Regions from separate parts of the Clostridium sp. MB05 genome, predicted to be linked through region 2. Evidence: riboswitches for the same ligand, from Rfam matches in the RefSeq annotation. Region 2 holds a riboswitch; each other region holds the start of a gene.
The links. Region 2 has a riboswitch for S-adenosylmethionine ahead of ACH36K_RS17660 (methionine ABC transporter ATP-binding protein). Riboswitches for the same ligand answer to the same signal wherever they lie in the genome.
Positions count from the first base shown of each region.

Region 1: another riboswitch for S-adenosylmethionine. It lies ahead of ACH36K_RS04415 (methionine ABC transporter ATP-binding protein); the one in region 2 lies ahead of ACH36K_RS17660 (methionine ABC transporter ATP-binding protein).
Region 3: another riboswitch for S-adenosylmethionine. It lies ahead of ACH36K_RS03845 (Na+/H+ antiporter NhaC family protein); the one in region 2 lies ahead of ACH36K_RS17660 (methionine ABC transporter ATP-binding protein).

Region 1 is NZ_CP174370.1:909,484-915,366, forward strand. It holds gene ACH36K_RS04405 (HAD-IIB family hydrolase) at 1-287, shown strand, start outside; gene ACH36K_RS04410 (type I phosphomannose isomerase catalytic subunit) at 427-1,365, shown strand; SAM riboswitch class I at 1,565-1,688, shown strand; gene ACH36K_RS04415 (methionine ABC transporter ATP-binding protein) at 1,777-2,835, shown strand; gene ACH36K_RS04420 (methionine ABC transporter permease) at 2,804-3,484, shown strand; gene ACH36K_RS04425 (MetQ/NlpA family ABC transporter substrate-binding protein) at 3,536-4,357, shown strand; gene ACH36K_RS04430 (M20 metallopeptidase family protein) at 4,442-5,611, shown strand.
Region 2 is NZ_CP174370.1:3,758,530-3,764,412, reverse strand. It holds gene malQ (4-alpha-glucanotransferase) at 79-1,554, shown strand; gene ACH36K_RS17665 (DUF503 domain-containing protein) at 1,676-1,963, shown strand; SAM riboswitch class I at 2,057-2,204, shown strand; gene ACH36K_RS17660 (methionine ABC transporter ATP-binding protein) at 2,300-3,337, shown strand; gene ACH36K_RS17655 (methionine ABC transporter permease) at 3,337-3,972, shown strand; gene ACH36K_RS17650 (MetQ/NlpA family ABC transporter substrate-binding protein) at 4,110-4,937, shown strand; gene ACH36K_RS17645 (alanyl-tRNA editing protein) at 5,127-5,883, shown strand, end outside.
Region 3 is NZ_CP174370.1:760,263-766,145, forward strand. It holds gene ACH36K_RS03820 (amidohydrolase) at 1-9, shown strand, start outside; gene ACH36K_RS03825 (HNH endonuclease signature motif containing protein) at 251-661, opposite strand; gene ACH36K_RS03830 (hypothetical protein) at 926-1,600, shown strand; tRNA gene ACH36K_RS03835 (tRNA-Gly) at 1,664-1,737, shown strand; tRNA gene ACH36K_RS03840 (tRNA-Lys) at 1,741-1,816, shown strand; SAM riboswitch class I at 1,995-2,101, shown strand; gene ACH36K_RS03845 (Na+/H+ antiporter NhaC family protein) at 2,404-3,681, shown strand; gene ispF (2-C-methyl-D-erythritol 2,4-cyclodiphosphate synthase) at 3,785-4,264, opposite strand; gene ACH36K_RS03855 (sortase) at 4,831-5,436, shown strand; gene ACH36K_RS03860 (hypothetical protein) at 5,436-5,883, shown strand, end outside.

The DNA.
Region 1 (5,883 bases), 1.1 Mb from region 2:
AAATAAATGAAAAATATGGTGATGCAGTAGTAGCATATAGAAATGATATTTATATAGATGTAGTTCCAGTGGGATGCTCAAAAGGAAGTGGAGTAAAATATCTAGCAGATCAAGAATTAATAGAAAATGAAGATATATATACCATAGGAGATTCATGGAATGACGTAACTATGTTTAAGATAACTAAAAATTCATTTACATTTAACCATGTAGAAGAAGAACTAAAGAAACATGTTAAATATTTAGTTAACTCCGTAGGAGAATGTATAGAAAATTATTTATTATAAATATTATGGAAAATAAATATTATAGAAAATAAATATTATAAATAAAATAGAATAACTGAAGAAAATCAATTAATTTAATAATCTATATATTGAAATATATATTTTACTTAAGAAGTGTTGTTAAGGAAGGAGAAAGATTATGTATCCAATTAGATTTGAGAATTTATATTATGAAAAAATATGGGGTGGAAGAGATTTTGAATCCTTTAGAGATAATATGCCAGAAGGTGAAATAGGTGAAACATGGGATATAGCATGTCATCCAAATGGGACTGGAATTGTAGAAAATGGTTCATTAAAAGGAACTAGCTTCGATGATTTAATTAAAAAGTATGGACATACACTTGTAGGAGCGAAGGTTACTTTAGAAAAATTTCCATTACTTATAAAGCTTATTAATTCAAAAGAAAAACTTTCAGTACAAGTACATCCAGGAGATGAATATGCTGCAAAGTATGAAGGGGATTATGGTAAAACAGAAGCTTGGTATGTTATGGATGCTAAACCAGGTGCTTGTTTAATAGTGGGAACTAAAGATTGTAGTAAAGAACAATTTGAAGAAGCTATAAAAAATAATAATGTGGAAAGTTATTTAAATAAAATAGAAGTTAAAAAAGGTGATTGCTTTTTAATTAATAGTGGATTAGTTCATGCTATATGCGAAGGTGTTATAATAGCAGAGATTCAACAAAATAGTGATGTAACATACAGAGTATATGACTATGGAAGACCAAGAGAAATTCATGTTGAAAAAGCATTAGATGTTATAAACTTTGATCTTCAATGTGAAAACCTTAGTGAAAAAGAAGAAATAAAGCATGAAGGCTATAAGCAAAGCTTACTATGTAAAAATGAATACTTTGGAATAGAAAAAATAACTATAGATTCACAATACAATGATGCAAGTGATATAGAAAAGTTTGATATGTTAACTTGCGTAGATGGAGAAGGAATAATAGAAGGAAAAGACTTCACAGAAAAAATAAAGACTGGAGATAGTTATTTAATCCCAGCTACTTTAGGAGAATATTCAATAAAAGGTAATGTTACAGTTTTAAAGAGCTATCCAGTTATATAGTTAAATAAAAAACCTCTAAGTAATTAATTATTTAGAGGTTTAATTTTAGTTTTTTATTTTAAATTAAAATGACTTAGCAAAATATAATGGATTTCTTACATATGTCCACTTTTTATAAAAAAGTAAAAATACTATTGACAGTGGAAATATATACATATATAATGAGGAACAAGAAATGAAAAACAAAAAAATGAATAGATTTTTATCAAGAAAGATGGAGGGACTGGCCCTGTGAAGTCTGGCAACCTGAATTACGAACTTAAATTAGTTATGATTTAAGGTGCTAAATCCTGCAGATGTTTACTGCGTCTGAAAGATAAGAATGAAATATAGAAGTGTATTACACTGCTTTCTTATTTTTTAGGAAAGCAGTTTTTTTATTACCTTTTTTAGGGTAGAGGGAGGGGCAACATGATTGAATTAAAAAATTTATACAAGACTTATGATACAGAAGGTGAAAAAGTAGAAGCGGTAAAGGATGTAACATTAAATATTAACAAAGGTGAAATTTATGGAATTATAGGCTTTAGTGGAGCTGGAAAATCAACTCTAGTTAGATGCATAAACTTTTTAGAGAGACCTACTAAGGGGCAAGTACTTATAGATGGAAAAGACCTTAATGATTTATCAAATAAGGAACTTAGAGAAGAAAGAAAAAAGATAGGAATGATATTTCAACATTTTAATCTTATGAAGTCTAGAACAGTTTTCGAAAATATAGCCTATCCTCTGAAGGGAAGTAAATATTCAAAAGAGGAAATAAAAGATAAGGTTACATCATTATTAAAACTTGTTGAATTAGAAGATAAGGCCAATTCTTATCCATCTCAATTAAGTGGAGGACAAAAACAAAGGGTAGGCATTGCAAGGGCTTTAGCCAATGATCCAAAAGTATTACTTTGTGATGAAGCAACCAGTGCCTTAGATCCACAAACTACAAAATCAATACTAAAGCTTTTAAAAGAGGTAAATAGAAAATTTGGAATAACCATAGTAATAATAACTCATGAAATGCAAGTAGCTAAAGAAATATGTACAAGAGCTGCTGTTATGGAAAATGGAAGAGTTGTAGAAGAAGGAAATATATTTAAGGTATTCTCAGAGCCTAAAGAAAAAATAACAAAGAATTTTATAGATAGTACTTCTTTATTAAGTAATATATATGACTTAATAGAAGATAAATCTTCAGTTGTAGAAATTAAGGAAAATGAAAAAATACTAAAACTCAAATACTTAGAAAATAGTACAACTGAACCAATAATTTCGATAATATCTAGAGAATTTAATGTAGATGCAAATATAATCTTTGGAAATGTAGAGATAATTCAAGAATCTCCACTTGGTGGACTTATTGTAATAATTAAAGGTCAAGAAGAACAAATTCATAATGTTATAAACTATCTTAAAGAAAAAAATGTGGAAGTTGAGGTGATTAAAGATGGCAGACTTAATACAAAAATTATTGCCTAATGCAGTAAAAAAAATATCAGAAATTTATGAAGCAACTGGACAAACCTTGATTATGCTTTTAGTATCAGGAGCTATATCATTTGTTATAGGTCTTATATTAGGAGTAATATTAGTGGTAACTAAGAAGGGAAGTATATTAGAAAATAAACCAGTTTATTATGTTTTAGATAAGATAATAAATATAACAAGATCAATACCATTTATTATTTTATTAGCAGCAGCAATACCATTAACTAGGGCTATAGCAGGAACAGCCATTGGAACAAGGGGGTCTTTTGTACCACTAGTTTTAGGAACTATACCCTTCTTTTCAAGGCAAATAGAAAGTGCTTTATCAGAAATAGATAAGGGGGTGATAGAGGCAGCAGAGGCAATGGGGTCATCACCTTTAGAAATAATATTTAGAGTGTATCTAAAAGAAAGTATACCAAATATTGTTAGGGCAACAACAATAACCTTTGTAAGCTTAGTTGGATTAACAGCTATGGCAGGATCAGTAGGTGGCGGAGGTCTTGGAGATCTAGCAATTAGATATGGCTATCAAAGAAATCAAATAGATATAACCTTTGTAACAGTAATAATATTACTTATTGTAGTAAATATAATTCAAGGGCTAGGGGATAGAGTAATTAAAAAAACAACACATTAAAATTAAAGCAATAAGCAAAAATAAAAAATAAATAAAAAGGGGACTTAAAATATGAAAGCTAAAAATTTACTAAGTATAATATTATCAGGGGCATTACTTTTTTCATTAGTAGGATGTCAAGGAGGAAAATCAAAAACAGAAAATAAAGTAGTTAAGGTAGGAGTAGTTGGTGAAAGTAGTGATCAATGGAATCCTGTAATAAAAAATCTTGCAAAAGAAGGGATAACTGTAGAACTTGTTCCTTTCTCAGATTATAGTCAGCCAAACCAGGCTTTAGCAGATGGGGAGATAGATTTAAACTCTTTCCAACATTATGCATACTTAAATAAAGATATTGCAGATAGAGGATTTGATTTATCAGTTATAGGAGAAACTTTAATAGCTCCTCTTGGTGTATATTCAAATAAAATAAAATCTATTGATGAGCTAAAAGATGGGGACTCTATTGCTATACCAAGTGATGCAACTAATGGAGGAAGAGCTTTAAAGGTTTTAGAATCAGCAGGAGTTATTAAGGTAAATGAGGCAGCAGGATACACTCCAACTTTAGATGATATAGTTGAAAACCCTAAAAATATAAAATTTATAGAAGTTGAAGCAGCTCAAACTCCAAGATTATTAGAAGATGTAACTGCAGCTTTAATAAATGGTGGACATGCAGTTGATGCAGGACTTAATCCAAAAGAAGATTCTATTTACTTAGAACAAGTTAAAGAAGGTAGTGACAATCCTTATATAAACGTAATTGTTGCAAGAACTGAAGATAAAGATAATGAAGTTTATAAAAAAGTTGTTGAAGCATTTAGATCAGATGAAGTAGCTAAGGTTATAGAGGAAGTATATAAAGGGGCTTATATACCAACTTGGAAATAGAAATTAAAGAATAAAACTATTTATAACAATATGAATATAAATAAGTAAAATACTGTGAGTGATTAATATAAGGGGGCTATTTTTATGAATATAAAAGATTATGTAATAAAGGAAAAGGACTATATTACTGAATTAAGGAGATATTTTCATAAGTATCCAGAAGAAAGTTTAAAAGAATATAATACAGCAAAGAAGATAGAAGAAGAGCTAGACAAACTAAATATTCCACATAAAAGAATTGGGGAAACTGGGGTTTTAGGAATAATAAAAGGTAAAAAAGCATCAAATAGAATTTTAGCTGTAAGAGCAGATATAGATGCTCTTAAGGTTCCAGATTTAAATAAGGAAGACTATAAATCTGAAAATGATGGATATAACCATGCTTGTGGTCATGATGGACATACGGCTAGCCTTCTTGGAACTGCAAAAATATTAAAAGAAAAGGAAGAGGAGCTGGTAGGAGAGGTAAGATTATTCTTCCAACAAGCAGAAGAAATTGGACAAGGAGCTAAAATATTTCTTAAAGAAGGATGCTTAGATGGAGTAGAAGAAATAATAGGAGCTCACGTAGCTTCAGGAATAGACTTAGGTAAGGTATCAGTAACTAGTGGGCCTAGCTGTGCATCTTGTGATTATTTTAAGATAACTATTAAAGGCAAAGGTGGTCATGTATCTGCACCTCATTTATCAACAGATGCTTTATATATTGCTAGCCAAATAGTAGTAAATCTACAATCAATAGTAAGTAGGCAAACAGATCCTATTGATACAGTAGTTGTAGGAGTTGGATTAATCAAAGGGGGAACTACTTACAATACAGTAGCAGGAGAAGTCACATTAGAAGGAACAACGAGAGCTTTTACTTTTGAATCAAGAGAAAAGACAAATAAGTCAGTAGAAAAAATAGCGAAAAATATAGCAGAAAGCTATGGGGCAGAGGCTATAGTTGAGTTTAGAGATTATGCATCACCTTTAATAAATGATGAAAGAGTTAGTAAGGAAGTTGCTCTTATTGCAAAAAATATTGTGGGAGAAGAAAATGTAATAACCAACTATCCAAAGAAACTAGGAGCAGATGATTTCGCAGAATTCTTAATAGAAGTACCAGGTACCTATATACAAGTAGGAACTAAAAATTCATGTAATTCAAATACTGCTGTAGCACATCATAATGATTTATTTGATATAGATGAAGCGGGATTATTAGTAGTTACAAATATAGAAGTAGATTATGTATTAAATAAGTTATTATAAAATTATTTCCCTAGGTTCAAAACAGTTGTTTCCTAGGGAAATTTTTTTAGGAAATTATAAAAGTCTAAAATTTTGAAAATGTTAATATAGAAAGCCTTTAGCAATTTTATTTGGAAAATCGTTTTAAGAATTATCTAGTTCATTTTCTAAAAATTAGAATAGTAAATAAAAAATATCACTATATAATAAATTATAAGATGTTAGATTATATACAAAATTAAAGTGAGTTATTATTGAATTTCAATTAATCCAGCTATAAGATTGTTTTAAAG
Region 2 (5,883 bases):
AAGTCTATTATCAAATAACCTTCATAAACGTAGTAATTATAATATAGAATAGGCTTTATGAGAAATGAGGTAAAATTTATGGAAAGAAGTAGTGGCATATTAATGCATATTTCATCACTACCAGGAAAATATGGAATAGGGACATTTGGAATGGAAGCCTTTGACTTCGTAGATTTTTTAAAGAAAAGTGGACAAAAATATTGGCAGATACTACCTTTAGGACAAACTAGTTATGGTGATTCACCATATCAATGCTTTTCAGCATTTGCAGGTAATCCATATTTTATAGATTTCGAAATATTAGAAGAAGAGGGGTTATTAGAAGAAGAAGATTATTCTAATTTAGATTATGGATTAGATGAAAATTGTGTAGATTATGCTAAGTTATTTGTAAATAAAAATAAAGTACTAAAAAAAGCATACCATAATTCAAAGAATAAATTTAATAATGATATAGAGGATTTCAAAGAAAAAAATAAGTTTTGGTTAAATGATTATTCTCTATATATGGCTGTGAAAAATCATTTTAACTTAGTTAGTTGGCAAAAGTGGGATGATGATATAAGATTAAGAAAAGATGAAGCCATAAATTATTATAAAAAAATGTTAAAAGATGAAATTGATTATTGGGTATTTGTACAATATATGTTCTTTAAACAATGGCATAGTTTGAAGAAATATGCTAATGAAAATGGAATAAAAATAATAGGAGATATTCCAATATATGTTGCAGAAGATAGTGCAGATATTTGGAGCAATCCTAAGTATTTTAAAGTCGATGAAAATATGATTCCAATAACTGTTGCAGGTTGTCCTCCGGATACTTTTTCAGCTACTGGCCAACTATGGGGAAATCCTATTTATAACTGGGATAATTTAGATAGAGATGGATATGGTTGGTGGATTGATAGAGTTAGAGAAAGTTTTAAATTATATGATGTAGTAAGAATAGACCATTTTAGAGGGTTTGAAGCATATTGGGAAATACCATATGGAAACAAAACAGCAGAATTTGGGCAATGGACAAAAGGGCCTGGAATTAAATTATTTAATGCTATAAAAGATAATCTTGGAGACGTGAATATAATAGCAGAAGATTTGGGAATGATGACAGATGACGTAATAGAGCTTAGAGATAAAACAGGATTTCCTGGAATGAAAATTTTACAGTTTGGATTTGGCGGAGAAGATAGTGTAGACTTACCACATAATTATCCTGTTAATTGTGTGGCTTACACAGGTACACACGATAATGATACAAATTATGGGTGGTATAATTTAACTGGAAGTAAAAATGAAATAGAAAAAGCTAAAAAATATTTAAATTTAACTTATGAGGAAGGAATAGCAAGAGGATTAATAAGAGGAGTTTGGGGAAGTCAAGCTTATTTAGCAATAACCACGATGCAAGATTTTTTAGGATTAGGTAATGAAGCTAGAATGAATTTACCTTCTACATTAGGTGGCAATTGGACTTGGAGAGCTTCAAAAAAAGATTTAAACGATAAATTAGCAGAGGAAATATTTGAATTAACTAGATTATATGGTAGATAATTTAATTAAATTATAAATAAATCCCCGATAAAAGTTATAAATAAAGCTCATGGAGAATATTCTCTATGAGCTTTATTTATAATAATATTAAGGTACATAATATTTAAAGAGGTGATTTAAAATGAGAGTCCTAGTAATGAGTATAAATTTAAGAGCAAGTTGGGTACACTCTTTAAAAGAAAAGAGAATGGTGGTTAGAAGTATAACTCAAAAGTTAAAAAATAAATTCAATATTTCTGTAAGTGAGATAAGCGATCAAGATATTCATCAAAGTATTGTAATTGGAATTTCAGGAATATGTGCAACTAATGCTCAAGTAGATTCTACTATGGAAAATATAATAAATTTTATAGAAGAAAATACAGATGCAGAGCTTATAAAAATAGATAAAGAAGTAATAATGTTTTAAAATTTATAAAAATAAATTTTAAAATGTTGTTGACAAATATAATTAATAATCGTATATTAATATCAATATAAAAATTAAATATTTTGATTACGTTTCTTATCAAGAGTGGTGGAGGGACTGGCCCTGTGAAACCCAGCAACCTGTAATAGGATTATAAGATAAGTCTAATTAATGTTGGACTAAAACTATATTCTATTAAATTTGGTGCTAAATCCTGCAGCTTTAAGCTGATAGATGAGAGAATAAATTAGTATGTGAGTAATTATACGCACTAGAGATTTATTCTCTAGTGCGTTTTTTGTTTTACTTTAAGTTTCTTTAAAGGGGGAATCAATTGTGATAGAAATTAATAACTTAAGTAAAAGCTTTGACAAAGTAGAAGTTATAAAGAATGTTTCGCTTAAGATAGAAGAAGGACAAGTGTATGGAATTATAGGACATAGTGGGGCAGGGAAATCAACTTTATTAAGATGTATAAATGGGCTAGAAAGTTATGAAGATGGATCTCTTACAGTAATGGGTAAAGAGGTTAAAGATTTAAGTGGAATTGAGCTTAGGGAATTTAGAAAAGATCTTGGTATGATATTTCAAGGGTTCAATTTATTAAATAGAAAAAATGTATTTGAAAATGTAGCATTACCACTAGAAGTTTGGGGTTATGAAGAGGAATATAAGGAATACAAAGAAAAATGCAAGAGAAAAGGAGAAAGTTTTTGTAGTTACAAAAAGTTTAGAAAAGAAAAAATATATAATAGAGTAACTGAACTTTTAAAGTTAGTTGGACTTTCAGAAAAAGCAGATGCAAAACCATCTAATTTAAGTGGAGGTCAAAAGCAAAGAGTGGCTATAGCACGAGCTTTAGCATTAGAGCCTAAAATTCTACTTTGTGATGAGGCTACATCAGCATTAGATCCTAAGATTACAAAGGATATATTAGAACTTCTTTCAAAGATAAATAAAGAGTTAGGAATTACAATAGTTATTGTTACCCACCAAATGGAAGTAGTTAAAGAGGTTTGTGAAAAAGTTGCATTAATAGAAGGGGGCATTTTAAAAGTACAAGGCAATTCAGAAGACTTATTCTTAAAACCAGGAGTATCGCTTAAGAAGTTTTTAGGTGAACAGGATGAAGAACTACTACCAGCGATAGGGATAAACATAAAATTATTTTTTCCAAGTACATCATCAGAAAATGCGCTTATCACGAGAATGTCAAGAGAGTTAAATATAGACTTTTCAATAGTTTGGGGCAAATTAGAAAAGTTTAGAGATGATGTACTTGGAAGTTTAGTAATAAACATAGAAGAGGAAGATAAGGAAAGGGTAATAAATTATTTAGAAAAGAAAAATGTAATATTGGAGGTGCTTAGCTAATGTCAGATATATTATTAAAGGCTCTGGGGCAAACAATTATAATGGTATTTTTCTCAACTGTATTTTCAATAATATTAGGATTTGTACCAGCAATAATCTTAATAGTTACAGAGCCAAATGGATTAAAGCCAAATAAGTTTATTTACAAAATATTAGACACTATAATAAATATCCTAAGAAGTTTTCCATTTATAATATTAATGGTGTTTATGGTACCTTTAACTAGGTTAATAGTAGGAAAATCAACAGGAATACAAGGTGCAATAGTCCCTTTAACTATAGCAGCTGCTCCATTTGTAGCAAGAATAATAGAATCTGCCTTAAAAGAAGTAGATCCAGGTGTAGTAGAAGCAGCAAAATCTTTTGGAGCATCAAATACTCAGCTAATATTTAAGGTTATGCTTAAAGAAGCTGTTCCATCAATAATTTCTGGATTAACTTTAACTGTAATTAGTATAATAGGCTATTCAGCTATGGCAGGAAGCGTAGGTGGTGGCGGACTTGGGGATCTTGCCATAAGATATGGTTATCAAAGATATCAGACAGATGTAATGATTGTAACAGTTTTAATTTTAATAATAATTGTACAGGTGTTGCAATCTTTAGGAAATTACTTATATAAAAAACTATCATAATAAAGTTATAAAAATAATTAAAATATAAAAATAAAAGCAATTGATATAGGAGAATAAATTTAATTAAATAAAAATTAAAGAAATTTAAATTGTCTAATTTTAAATGTCAATTGTACATTAAAAAGGGGGCTTTCAATATGAAAAGAAAATCAATATTAACATTATTATTAACAGGGGCTTTAGTAATAAGCTTAGTAGGTTGTGGAAGTAAGGGAAAAGAAACAGGCTCAGCAGCTGAAGATAAAACAATAACAATAGGGGTTACACCGGTTCCTCATAAGGAAATAGTAGAACAAATTGTACCAGATCTTAAAGAAGAGGGGTACACATTAAAAATAGTAGAATTTACAGATTATGTAACGCCAAATACAGCCTTAGCGGAAGGGGAATTAGATGCGAACTATTTTCAACATATTGCATACTTAAATGAGACAAATGAAAGTAAAAAGCTAGATTTGACTTATACAGCAGAAGTTCATTTAGAACCAATAGCAGCATACTCTAAAAAAGTTAAAGGTATAAATGAAATAAAAGATGGGGCTAGAGTTGCAATTCCAAATGATCCATCAAATGAAGCAAGAGCATTAAGACTATTAGAAAAACAAGGACTAATTAAACTTAAAGAAGGCGAATTAGTAACGCCTAAGGACATAACAGAAAATAGTAAAAACTTGAAATTTGATGAATTAGAGGCAGCTCAACTACCAAGAGTATTAGAAGAAGTAGATTTAGCTGTTATAAATGGTAACTATGCTATAGAGGCAGGATTAAATCCATCTAAGGATTCATTAGCAATAGAAGATAAAGATGCAGAAGCAGCAAAGGTTTATAGAAACATATTAGCTGTTAAGAAGGGGAATGAAAATAGTGAAAAAATTAAAGCTTTAACAAAAGCTTTAACATCAGATAAAGTTAAGAAATTTATAGAAGAAAAATATAATGGAACAGTAATTCCAACTTTCTAAATTCCATATTCAACTATTAATGGTTAGGTATTAAAGGGATAAGAGTGAGTAGTAATGTTTTGATAGAACCTTACTACTCACTCTTTAATTTGTATGAAGAATTGATTTAATCCTTTTATGATATAATAGCAAATATATCAAAAGGGATATGTTTTATTGTTGAAGAAAAGAATGGATAGGTGAGATAGTATGGAGAAGTTATATTATAAAAATCAATATATAAAGGAGTTTGAAGCAGAGATTATATCTATAAAAAATACAGATAATAAGTATCATGTAGCGCTAGATAAAACAGCATTTTTTCCAGGAGGTGGAGGTCAATCCTGTGATTTAGGAGAGATAGATGGAAAAACTGTAATTGATGTCTATGAAGAAAAAGGAATAGTTTATCATGTTCTTTCAGAAGAAATTATTAATAAAAGATGTATTAAGGGAAAAATAGATTGGAATAGAAGAGAAGATGGTATGCATCAACATTTTGCTCAGCATGTACTTTCTGGTTGTTTCTTTAAATTATTTAATGCAAATACAGTAAGTGTTCATTTAGGAAGGGAAATTAGCACAGTAGATATTGTTGGTTATTTAAATGAAGATCAAATAAGAAAAGCAGAAGAAATGGCAAATGATATCATAAGGCAAAATATATTAGTTGAATTTATGACACCTGAAGCTAATGAATTAAAAAATCTAAACTTAAGAAGAGATTTACCAAATACTGAAGATGAAATAAGAGTAGTTAAAATAGGAGAGCTTGATATTAATGCTTGCTGTGGAGTACATCCTGCCAAAACATTAGATTTAAGAATGATAAAAATTAAAAAATATGAAAAAAATAAAGGTAACACTAGAATAGAATTTTTATCAGGAGAAAGAGCAATTAAAGATTCTTTGAGTAAAGATAAAATATTAAGAGATATTTGTTTTTATTTAAGTAGTAGTGAAGAAG
Region 3 (5,883 bases), 950 kb from region 2:
GAACTTTAAGGGTAGCCTATTAAATTAGAAAAGGTATTGTTGTACTAAAGATCTAGAATATTATTTAAGAAAAAGAACATATTAGAAATTTTAGGTATTGAATAAAATAAAAGCTTCTAAAGAAATGTATAATCTTTAAGAAGCTTTTTTAATTGGAAAAAATTTATATAAAGTTATTAAAATTCATTAAAAATATCTATAATTTAATTACATATACAAATAAATGGTAACTTGAATATAAAGTTAAATTTTAGCTAATATTAATATTATGGAAAAGACGTTCTAACTCAAGCTCTTGAAGCATAGCATAGGAGTAGAGTTTACCACCCATGAGGTTCTTTATTATTTCTTTTTTAGAGTATCCTTCTTTAAATAGTTTAAGGTTTTTGATTAACTTTTTTAAAGAAGAATGAGATATTTCTAAAATATTGTAAAGTTCCTTAGCTGTATAGTAATCTTTTGGTAAGAGCTTAAAAAGCTTATCTTGTAATTCAAGTTTATACTTTAAATCAGTTTCTATACAGTTATGAGGACCATGTTTCCCTCTATGGTGGTAGTTGCAAAGATATTTATAGTTTAACTTAATATCGTAGCCACCTTCGTGTTTATGAACTATATGATGAATATCCGCTTTTGATCCACAAATTTCACAGTGGTACAAAGTCATGCCTCCTTTTTATATCTTTAATAATATTATAAAATAAATTTATTTTTATTTCAAATTAGATATAAAAGTATATCATTGGGTGAGTAGGTATTTTACGCTAAAAATACGTGCATCCTAATACATAGAATTATATTGTTATAATAAAGTGTTTATATTTACTTTGTTATATTCTTAAAAAATACTTGTAAAGGTGGTATAATATACTATATAATATATATATAGTATATTATATTACGAGACTGAAGGAAAGGTGATACAGTGAGACATAGTTATGATTCATTTGATTACTGGGAAGAATTAATTAATGAAAATAAAACTATAAGAGGACATATGTTTATGGATAAGTTACCTAATGAAAAAAGTATATATATCCATAGCTTAGTTTTTTGCAAGAATAACGGACTTAATAATACATGGGCATACTTTCCAAATGAAAAAATATTGTTAGGATATATTCAATATTCATTTTTACAAGAAGCCTTTTATAAATGGATATATGGAAAGGAAAGGTTAGTTGTTAATGTCCCAAACATTCCAGTAGAAATAATAATTTCAGATGGAGAAAAAAATAAAAAAATATCTAAAGAAGAAGCAGATAATATGAGAAGACATGTAAAAATGATAAAGGAGTGTTGGGCTTTACCTAAAGATAAATTAATTAGGGCACTTCAAAAGTTTGCTAGAGACTTTAATAGAACTTGGTACGGAGACAATAGAGAATTTTTATATTTAAAAATTTTTAATACACCAAAAGAATTAGGGGAATTTGTTATAAATTCAAGCTATATGACAACAAGTGAAAGAGAATTTCAAGAGAGAACTAGCTTAATTATTTCAGATTGGAAAGAAGTATGTGAAAAAGCTGATAAAAATAAGAGCCATGGAGAGCGATTTAGAGATATTTTATTAAAATCCCTTACAGAAATAATTTAAAGGTAAAACTAATTATTGACAGTAATAATTACTAAATATATAATATTACTGTCAATAATATTTGCGGGTGTAGCTCAATGGTAGAGCCCTTGCCTTCCAAGCAAGTTACGTGAGTTCGATTCTCATCACCCGCTCCATATGCGTTATTAGCTCAGTTGGTAGAGCACCTGACTCTTAATCAGGGTGTCCCGGGTTCGATCCCCTGATAACGCACCATTAAAAGAGAGATTAATTTTATGTAATCTCTTTTTTTCTATTTATAGAACATTTAACACTAAATACTTTATTGTTAATAGTAACTTTAAAAATAAAAGACTTATATAAGGTGTTAGGAATATTTTTCATATTGACAATAGTATATTAAATTGATACTATTATAGTGCAAAATTTAAAAGTCTTATCAAGAGTGGTGGAGGGACTGGCCCTATGAAACCCAGCAACCAAGAATTTTAATTAATTCTTAAGGTGCTAAATCCTGCAGGTAAACCTGGTAGATAAGAGGCGAACTATAATTTTTTATATGTGTGAGTAAAGCTTCTGTATTTCTACAGGAGCTTTTTTTACTCTTTAGAAAATTATATTTTTATATTTATTTTGCATAATTATTGTAAGATATTTAGTTATTAAAGTTATATCCTAAAGAGTAAAAAATGTGAATATAGTGCGCGTGCAAGATTTTCCTCAGGCAAGATTCGGAAATGCACATGCGCTAAAAAAAGTCGACGGCTCGACAAGCTCGCCTTTGCGACTTTTTTAATTTTGTTATTAGAAATAATTTATATTTTAAAGGAGAGGAAGAAATTTTGAAAAACAAAGGTAATGGACTAGCTTTAATTCCATTAGGAGTATTCTTATTAGTGTATTTAGGTACATCTATAATAGCAAAAGATTTTTATGCTGTATCAGTTATTGTTCCTTTTTTAGTAGCAGCTCTAACAGCATTAATTATGAATAGAAAAGTAAAGTTTGATGAAAAAGTAGAAGTTTTTTGCAGGGGAGCAGGAAACACTAATATTTTATTAATGATATTAATATTTATATTAGCAGGAGCCTTTGCTGAAGTTGCTAAAAATATGGGAGCAGTAGACTCAACTGTAAATTTAGGATTATCTTTATTACCAAGTAGTCTATTAATACCTGGAATGTTTATTATAGGTTGCTTTATAGCTTTATCTATAGGAACATCAATGGGAACAATAGTTGCATTAGTTCCAATTGCAGTTGGAATAGCAGACAAGACAGGAATAGCAACAGCATTGGCAGTTGGAGCAGTAGTTAGTGGTGCTATGTTTGGAGATAATCTTTCAATAATATCTGATACAACTATAGCAGCAACAAGAACTCAAGGTTGTGAAATGAAAGATAAATTTAAAATGAATTTTATAATAGTTCTTCCAGCAGCAATAATAACTGCGTTAATATTCATGGTATTAACAAGAAATGCAAATGTAGTTAGTTTAGATTCTTTAAGTTTTAATATATTCAAAATTTTACCTTATATAATAGTTATAATAACAGCTTTACTTGGAGTTGATGTAATAATAGTTTTATTACTTGGAATCTTGTCTTCAGGTATAATAGGATTTATATTTGGAAGCTTTGACTTATTGGGATTATTTAATTCTATATCTGATGGAATAGCTGGTATGAGTGAGCTAATAATAATCTCATTACTTATAGCTGGAACAATAGAGATAATAAAGTTTAATGGTGGAATAGACTTTATACTTAACAAAGGACTGAAGAATTTTAAAAGTAAAAGAGGGGCTGAGTATGGTATTGCAACCCTAGTAAGTTTAGTAGATATTTGTACTGCTAATAATACAGTAGCAATAGTAACTGTTGGACCAATAGCTAAAAATATTTCAAATGAATTTGAATTAGAACCAAAGAGAGTTGCAGGAATAATGGACATGTTTTCATGTGTATTTCAGGGTATAATACCATATGGAGCTCAACTAATATCAGCGGCAGGTCTTGCAGCTTTATCACCATTTGCAATAATGAAATTTTTATTTTATCCATATCTTATGGGGATATGTGCTATAATAGCTATATATATTCATTGGAGAAATAAATAAGGCTGTTGTAAAAATTTAAATATATAAACCAAAAAACAAGGAGATAACTTTTTAGTTATCTCCTTGCTTTTTATAAGCTTTAATTTAATTCTTAACTTTTTAATTATTTATTATCCATTGTAAGAAGGCATATACTTTGAGAGGATATACCCTCACCACTGCCAGTAAATCCAAGTCCTTCTTCAGTAGTTGCCTTAACATTAATTTGACTTAAATCAATTTCTAAAGCTTGTGCTATGTTTTCTCTCATTTGTTGTATATAAGGAGACATTTTTGGTTTTTGAGCAATAATAGTTGCATCTATATTGTTTATGGAATAACCATTATCTGAAAGAAGTAATCCTACTTGTTTTAAAAGTTTTAAACTTGAAATACCTTTGAATCTTTCATCTGTATCAGGAAAATGCTTGCCTATATCACCTAGAGCTGAAGCACCAAGCAATGAATCCATAATTGCATGAAGTAATACATCAGCATCTGAATGTCCAAGTAAACCGTGCTTATAAGGAATTTTAACTCCTCCTATTATTAAGTCTCTTTCTTCAACTAAACGATGTACATCGTATCCTAATCCTATCCTCACTTTATCACCTCTAAATTAATTATAGAATTATTTTACCATAAATATAGAAGATATATTTAAAATTTATTTTTTAGAACTATAATACTTTTTTAAAGGGATAGACTTTAGAATTATTTTTTACATATTTTTTCTTAAATATTTTATTAATAAGATGATTTAATTTAATATTAAGCTTGTAAATAAAGTGAATGGTCCTAGATGAAAGTTTCTTACGTTTAAGGACGAAATCTACATAAATTATTTTTCTATTCATAAGTTGCTCCTAAAATATTAATAGACTATAAAAAGCATATATAAGTTCTAATAAATTGCATTAATTTAATTAAAGTAAATACACTTTGTTATAGTATAAGTAATTCGGTATTACAGGAACTTATATATAAAATTCAAAAATATATATGCTTTTAAATTTTCTTCATATACTGCTAATGAGATTTTACTATAAAATAAATAATACAAAATGTAATGTAAATTAATAATTAGAACATATATATTATAAAAGTCCATAATGTTTATGATATAATATATGATAGAGTGGTATAAATGTTTAATGGGAGATGATGAATTTGAAAGAAAAGATTAGAAGAGTAATAGGGATTATTTTAATAATAGTTGGACTAGCATTGATAATATCAATTGTTTATAAAAAAATGGAAACTTCAAAGAAACAAAAAGAGCTTCAAAATATTTTAGAACAAGTAATAAATGAAGATCCGAAAAGTGAGGGATCTGATAATGGTGATAAATCAATTAATGGATATAAACCTATTGCTTTAATTGAAATTCCAAGTATAAACTTATCTCAAGGCTTAGTGGAAGGAATGTCTGATAATGTACTTCAGTATTACTTAGGTCATTTTGAAGATTCAGCAAAACCAGGAGAAAAAGGAAATTTCGTGGTAGCTGGTCACAGGGTATCAGATTATTCAGAAGCATTTGTAAACTTGTACAAAGTTGAAGCAGGAGACGATATTATAGTTAAGGCAAATAAGAAAGAGTATATATACAAAATAGATGAAAATTTTATAGTTGATCCAAGTAGGGTTGATGTTTTAGATAAAACAGATGATGCAACAATTACCTTAATAACTTGTACTGTTGGAGCTAAGGAGAGAGTTATAGTAAAAGGTAAGCTTATAGAAACAAAGGATCTACAAAGTGGAGGAGAATAATGAGCAATTTTCAAAGTGATAAATATAAATTCTCAACTAAGGCTCCATCAAATTTAGCTTTAGAAGAGGTTGTTGAGAAAAGGTCAGAAGAAATAGAAAGGCTAAAAAATGAACTTTTAACTTATAAAATACTTATTAAAGATTTAACACATGAAGAGCCATCATATAATGTAAGAAACAAAATTTTAAATATAGCCTATTTTATGATAGAAGATGTAGAACTTTTTGAATACTTAAATACAACAAAGAAATTTCCGATAAATAGACTTTTCAAAAGAACACCAATAGAAAAAGAATTTTTTCACAATTGGAAAGAGCATATAATAACATATGTTGTTATATTATCAAATCCTAATTACAAGTATCTACAAGAATATATACAAATAGTTGAAGCTATTAACATAATGGGAGTAGATGAGGTTTCTGAGCTTATAAAGTCAACAGAGC